Regions from separate parts of the Candidatus Symbiopectobacterium sp. NZEC127 genome, predicted to be linked through region 3. Evidence: predicted binding sites of a transcription regulator. Region 3 holds the regulator's gene; each other region holds the start of a gene.

What was found. Region 3 encodes PurR, which represses purine synthesis genes. Its sites were predicted from a motif close to CANGCAAACGTTTGCNTG; they were not measured.
Region 1: J5069_RS12205 (NCS2 family permease) is a predicted target of PurR. The motif match lies at 1,503-1,520, and genes of this name have one in related genera.
Region 2: gcvT (glycine cleavage system aminomethyltransferase GcvT) is a predicted target of PurR. The motif match lies at 1,254-1,271, and genes of this name have one in related genera.

What each region holds. Positions count from the first base shown of each region.
Region 1 covers NZ_JAGFPG010000002.1:475,927-478,206, reverse strand. The annotation lists gene J5069_RS12205 (NCS2 family permease) at 1-1,331, opposite strand, end outside; gene J5069_RS12200 (hypothetical protein) at 2,057-2,280, opposite strand, start outside.
Region 2 covers NZ_JAGFPG010000002.1:413,885-416,164, reverse strand. The annotation lists gene gcvT (glycine cleavage system aminomethyltransferase GcvT) at 117-1,211, opposite strand; gene fucO (lactaldehyde reductase) at 1,990-2,280, shown strand, end outside.
Region 3 covers NZ_JAGFPG010000001.1:1,263,634-1,265,913, reverse strand. The annotation lists gene cfa (cyclopropane fatty acyl phospholipid synthase) at 1-348, opposite strand, end outside; gene purR (HTH-type transcriptional repressor PurR) at 780-1,805, opposite strand; gene J5069_RS05685 (YnhF family membrane protein) at 2,200-2,280, shown strand, end outside.

The sequences.
Region 1 (2,280 bases), on a different contig from region 3:
GCGATAGCGATAATCACGGTACCGATATTCAGTTTGCGCCATTCACCCGAGAAAATACGCCCCAGCACCAGTGCACCAAAGCCCAGCATAATCCCGGTTACGATATTGCAGGTCAGCACGATAAACACCGCGCACACCAAACCAGACATGGCATCAACAATGTCATCAAAATTCAGCTTGGCGACATTGCTCAGCATCAGCAAGCCGACATACATCAATGCCGGTGCGGTGGCGTATCCCGGCACCAGATAAGACAGCGGAGAGAGGAACAGCAGGCACAGGAACAGCACACCGACCACGGTCGCCGTCAACCCGGTTTTACCGCCCGCTGCCGTACCCGCCGCAGATTCGATATAGACCGCCGCCGGAGACGTCCCGACCAGGCTGGACAACATGCTGCTCACCGAGTCAGCCGTCAGCGCTTTGCCACCGTTAACGATTTGCCCATCTTTATCCAGCAGGTTCGCCTGCCCGGCAACCGCGCGGATAGTACCGGTGGCGTCAAACACCGCCGTCATCACCAGCGCCAGCACGCTTGGCAGCACCGCCAGTTGCAATGCACCCATGATATCCAGGCTAAACATCAGCGAGTGACCGTTTTCATCAGTCAGGCTCGGCAGGCTGAACCAGCCCTGAAATTTCACGTTCGGATCGAAAATCAGGCCGATAATCGAGATAGCCACGATCACCAACAAGATGCCGCCCGGCACGCGACGTTTTTCCAGACCGATGGTGGCCGCCAGTCCCAATAACGACATGATCACCGGGAACGAGGTGAAGTTACCTAACGCAACAGGCAGACCGTCGATCGGGTTCTTGATCACCAGACCCACGCCATTGGCAGCGATGATCAGCAGGAACAGGCCAATACCGATACCGGTACCCTGCGCCACGCCCAACGGCAGGTTACGCAGGATCCAGGAACGGATGCCGGTCACCGAGATCACGGTAAACAGCAGCCCCATCAGGAAGATCGCCCCTAAGGCCACCGGAACACTGATCTGTTGGCCCAGCACCAGGCTAAACGCGGTAAAAGCGGTAAGCGAGATGGCGCAGCCGATTGCCATGGGCACATTGGCCCACAGCCCCATCAGCAAGGAACCCAGCCCTGCGACCAGACAGGTTGCCACAAACACCGGCGTGTGCGGAAACCCCGCCTTGCTCAGCATGCCAGGCACGACAATGACCGAATACACCATCGCCAGAAACGTGGTTAACCCGGCCAGCACTTCCTGTCTTACATTACTGCCGCGCTGTGTGATGTGAAAAAAAGCATCAAGTGAGCTTTGCGGACGCGCCGCATTGCCAGCCTGACGAGTGCTATTTGACATGGTGGTATCCCCTGAGATGTCATTATTTGTAAAAGTAAAACTGGAGGGTGCATATGGCCTTGCCTGCCATGACGATCTCCCATCGCTGCACGCACCCACAACAACGGCGCTTCCGCGCCGCAGCGCAAATATCAGACGCCCCCGAACACCATGCACATCACACTGAAAATGGACGCAAACGATTAGCTTGCGGGACGCATCACAGGTGCATTTGGCAGGTCGGAGGAGAAACGGGGGATTATCCTGCTTCTGGGCGGTGTATTTCAACTGATAATCCAGACAATTTATCTATCGCTCGACAAAACAGAACGGCGTTTCATGCACAGAAAACCCATGAACCATTTTTTTGTGATTAGGCTCACAAAAAAGTTGACCAGCGCGGCCAACCGGCGTATCTTTAAAAACGTGAAGAGCATCACAGAAAAATGAACAATCACTCGGAGAGAGACAAATGAAACTGATCAAAAAAATCGTTGCCATGTTCGAAAACGTTAGCGTTAACTTCAACATGTTCACTAACCACTAAGATTCAAGAAAGCGTAGGAATAAGAAGATGAGTATTGTCCGTAATATCAACAAAGTAATAAAAGCGTTGGGCAAAACCTATCGCGGTCTGGCTCCCTACGCTATCTTCCGTTAATCGCTCGCGATTAGCACAAATTTCCGCCACTGCCGAAAACGTAGTGTGCGACTGAAAAGCGGGTATCTTCTGATATCCGCTTTTTTTATTTGCGGTGCTTTAATATCCGTTGCCGACTCACTTCAACAGGCGGTTCAGCATTTACCTCTCCAGAAGCAATGGCAATATTATCGCTCGTGGTCACGAAAGCAACAGAGGGTTGCCCGTCGGCAATAAAGATACCTTGGTTAAACGTTAATAGACTTTTGTCGTTCATTGCCAAATCGAACTTAATTACCCTTTCTTTATTATACTTAAGTTCTCGCTTTA
Region 2 (2,280 bases), on a different contig from region 3:
AATCGCTTCGTCGTATCGAATCGCGCAATACCCGCCTTGCTGCAACGCGCAGGCGTTTGGGTATATATCGCGCTAACGTTAATCAATAAATAATCATGGTCACATCGGGCACGGCGTCAAACCAGCGCCTTGCCGCCGCGAATAAATACCGGTTTAGTCACCTCTACGGGCACTTCGCGCTGGCGAATTTGCACCAACGCCGTTTCACCAATACCCTGCGGCACGCGAGCCAGTGCAATACTGAAGCCCAGCGTGGGAGAAAAGGTCCCGCTGGTTATCATGCCTTCCTGTACCGTGCCACTCGCATCGGTAAAGCGCACCGGCATTTCATGGCGCAGCACCCCTTTTTCACGCAGCACCAATCCAACCAACTGCTCAGTGCCTTCGCTGCGTTGGTGGGTCAGCGCTTGCCGACCAATAAAATCACGCTCTTCCGGTTGCCAGGCGATGGTCCAGCCCATATTGGCGGCCAGCGGCGAAACGCCTTCGTCCATGTCCTGACCATAAAGATTCATGCCCGCTTCGAGGCGCAACGTATCACGCGCACCGAGGCCGCACGGCTGCACACCAGCCGCCAGCAGCTGTTGCCAGAACGTCACCGCCTGCTGTTCGGGCAGGGCGATTTCATAGCCTGACTCACCGGTATACCCGGTGGTAGCAATAAAATAGTCGCCGGTTTGTACACCGAAAAAGGGTTTCATACCCGCCGTTGCCGCGCGCTGTTCCGCACTGAGCAACGCCTGCACTTTCTCTTGTGCCAACGGCCCTTGCACGGCAATCAACGCCAGTTCGTCGCGTTCCTGCCACTCCACGTTAAACGCTTTGGCATGTTCGGCGATCCAGGCCAGATCTTTCTCCCGCGTGGCGGAGTTCACCACCAGCCGGAAATGCGTTTCAGTCAAAAAGTAGACGATGAGATCGTCAATGACGCCACCCGAGGCGTTTAACATCCCGGTATAAAGCGCCTTGCCCGGTTGCGTGAGTTTGGCTACGTCATTCGCCAGCAGATAACGCAGGAATTCGCGTACGCGCGGGCCGAGTAAATCCACAATGGTCATGTGCGACACATCGAACATGCCTGCATGACGTCTAACGCTGTGATGTTCATCCAACTGTGAGCCGTAGTGCAGCGGCATCATCCAGCCGTGAAAGTCGACCATCTTCGCGCCATCGGCTACATGTTGCTGATACAACGGAGTTTGCTGTGTCATTTTTTCTCCCGAACCTCTCCTTGCAAACGGCGCGAATCACGCCACGCAAACGCTTTCTTTGCGTTGAACTTACCACCTCTTCCACAGGGCTACCACACCCTCTGTCATAAGTTAAACTATATATCAGCCGTGAAAGACAAAAAGAGTGCCAGAGCACAAGGCAACGAAAATCGCCAAATTAAAATCATTAATTAGGATAAAAAACCAATAATATGGATTTAAAACAAAAATAATGACACAAATATTCGCATCGTTAGAGAATGATCGCCACAGCGATATTTGCAATGGATTAGTTTTTATAATGCAAAAAAATAGCTGGAATTAGAATATTTCAACCAAAGGCTACGGTTATGCCGCGGTGCCAAAAACGCTAAAGATGACGACGATCACACCCACCTTGCGCTCACTGCCACCGCGTCACCGACGATGGCAACGAGGGGAAGGCAATTCCCCTGTCACGTATCCATACTGATTGAATGGGTAATATCTATTTATCAGCGATCCATCACGGTCTTTCCGTTGTTGATGGCATAGAAGCTAACGCTATGAAGATTAACGTTTCGCGCCTTGAGGGCGTTTCCCGCCCCGACCGCTTGCGCCACCCAACCCTTTTCAGCATCTATACCCTAAATAATTCGAGTTGCAGGAAGGCGGCAAACGAGGGAATCCCGATGAGCTTACTCAAGTAAGTGATTCGGGTAAGCGAGTGCAGCCAACACACCTGCAACTTGAAGTATGACGGGTATCTTAAAATCAAAATGTTATGGAGAATACGACGATGACCCAAAGAATGATCCTTAACGAAACCTCGTATTTTGGTGCGGGGGCGATTAACCATATCGTGGAAGAGATAACCCGACGTGGTTTCCACAAAGCGTTGGTGGTCACCGACAAAGACCTGGTGAAATATGGTGTGGTGAGTAAAGTCATCACCCTGCTCGATCAGGCGGGCCTGCCCTACGAGGTTTACGATGACGTGGTGCCTAACCCCACTATCCGCGTGGTGACCGCAGGCATTGAACGCTACAAGGCCGCGCAGGCCGATTATCTGATTGCCATTGGCGGCGGT
Region 3 (2,280 bases):
GCCGACAATCCAGGCACGCTTGCGCGATTGCAGGTTAATCAAACGCGTGGCGACAATATGCAAAATGTCTTTGAGATGATGGGGGGCTTTTTTCTCAAGCCCCGCGCGTAAGAGACGCCGAAAAAAGCAGTCTAAACGATCGCACTCCCACCAACCGTCCATATAGCTTTCCCCGAGTCCCAGTGAGCCTTCACGCAGAACGCGCTTGTAGAAATCGGGGTTGCGTACCCTGATATCAAACGGTCGAGAACCATTGATTTTGATATCAGCGATAGCCAATAACGCTTGAACGATCCGGAACCAGGACGTGTTATTTTCTGCCAGTTCCTCTACATATGATGAACTCATAACTTCTCCCAACCTTGCCAGGCAGCGCCGCAAGGAACAGCATAGACAGTCTTTCATCAACCCTAACGCTGCGGTTTGCGCACAGCGTGTTCGAATCACGGGCAAGTTACCCGTTGTTCAAAGAGTAAGCGGTTGCATTCGTGCGCAGCCGTTTATGCTTGCCCGTTGCACAGTGGCAGCAGGCATAACATCCATCGTCTACTCTCTGGATACCCAGAGGGAATGAAGAGTCAAAGCCGGTACGTGGTAGCACGTAGGGGCACGTATCCTGATACGCAATTCTGCGCTTTTTGTAATAAGGATAAGTGTAGGGATATTGTCCGAATGAAAAACAGTGTATGACTGCTTCAATCAGAGGACAAGTCGAAATTGATTGATGCAGCCATGAAGAATATAAAAATCAATATATTATAAGAAAATCGTCTTAAACATTAACGGCGATAGTCGCGGAACGGACCATCACCCACGGAACGCCGCTCAATAAGGGTCGGATGAACCTCAATCACCTGTGCATCTTCGCGCTTGCTGGTGATGCGATCGAGCAGCATGGTAAAGGCAGATTGACCCAAACGCTCTTTGGGCTGGTGGATGGTGGTCAAGGCCGGCGTGAAATAACGCGCATGGCGAACATTATCGTAGCCAATCACGGAAATATCTTGCGGTACACGTAGCCCTAGCTCATCTGCCGCGCAGATAGCGCCCATCGCCATGATATCGCCGCCGCAGAAAATGGCGGTCGGGCGCTGTTTCTGCGCCAAAATCTGGTGCATGGCTTTATAGCCGGATTCCGGTTCAAAATCGCCCTGAACAACCCACTCATCGCGTACCGTGATATCCGCTTCGTGCAAGGCTTTGAGAAAACCCAGATAACGCCCACTGCCGGTGTTGCGTTCCTGAATACCGGGAATGGCACCGATGTCGCGGTGGCCGCGCTCAATCAGGTATCGGCCAGCCAGATATCCGCCTTCAAAAGCGTTGTCAATAATGGTGTCGGTGAAATCGCTGTGTGCCTGACCCCAATCCATCACCACCATGGGAATGCTGCGATAATCCGCCAACATGCCCAACAGTTCGGGCGGATATTCCGCACACATCACCAACAGGCCATCGACCCGTTTTTGCGCCAGCATGGAAAGATAGGCTCGCTGTTTTTCCAGGTTATTGTGCGAGTTGCACAGAATCAGGGTGTAGCCTTTGGCATAACAACTGTTTTCAACCGCTTCGATGATTTCTGCGAAGTAGGGTGCTTCGCTTGAGGTGGCGAGCAGTCCGATGGATTTGGTGTGGTTGACCTTTAAGCTCCGCGCTACTGCGCTCGGGGAGTAGTGTAATTCCTTGATGGCTTCCCGCACGGCCGTTTTGGTCTCTTCGGCGACGAAACGTGTTTTGTTGATGACGTGAGAGACGGTTGTAGTTGAAACGCCAGCACGCTTTGCCACATCTTTGATCGTTGCCATCTAAAAATGACTCCTGAACCTACTTGTTACGGCAGTATATAGTTTGTTAATCGTTTGCTTTTGCGTAATGTTCTCTTTCTGATGGAATAAACAGGATATCAGAAGGAGACTGCCGACGTACTTTGTACCTAAAGGGGATGCATTGATCCCATTGAAGATGACGTGTTCGGACACCGACGCAGCGCACGGTAAACTGCGAATTCTGGCTGATTTGCCGCGAAAGTGAAAGGGATAATTGATATAATTAGTGCAGCCGGGATCGGAGATTTTCCCTATAAATTGTGTAACAATACCTTCTTGGCGTCATTGTGCTGCGGCGATTGGCGTGCAAAAAGCAATGTGGCATCCAATGCGGCGGCAATTTCCACGCATTTCTGTGTTTCAAGGAGATAGAATGAATACTGATTTGAAAATGTCATTACTGACCACGGTTGGGGCGTTAGTCATGATCATGGTATTTAGCTTTGTTGCCGTA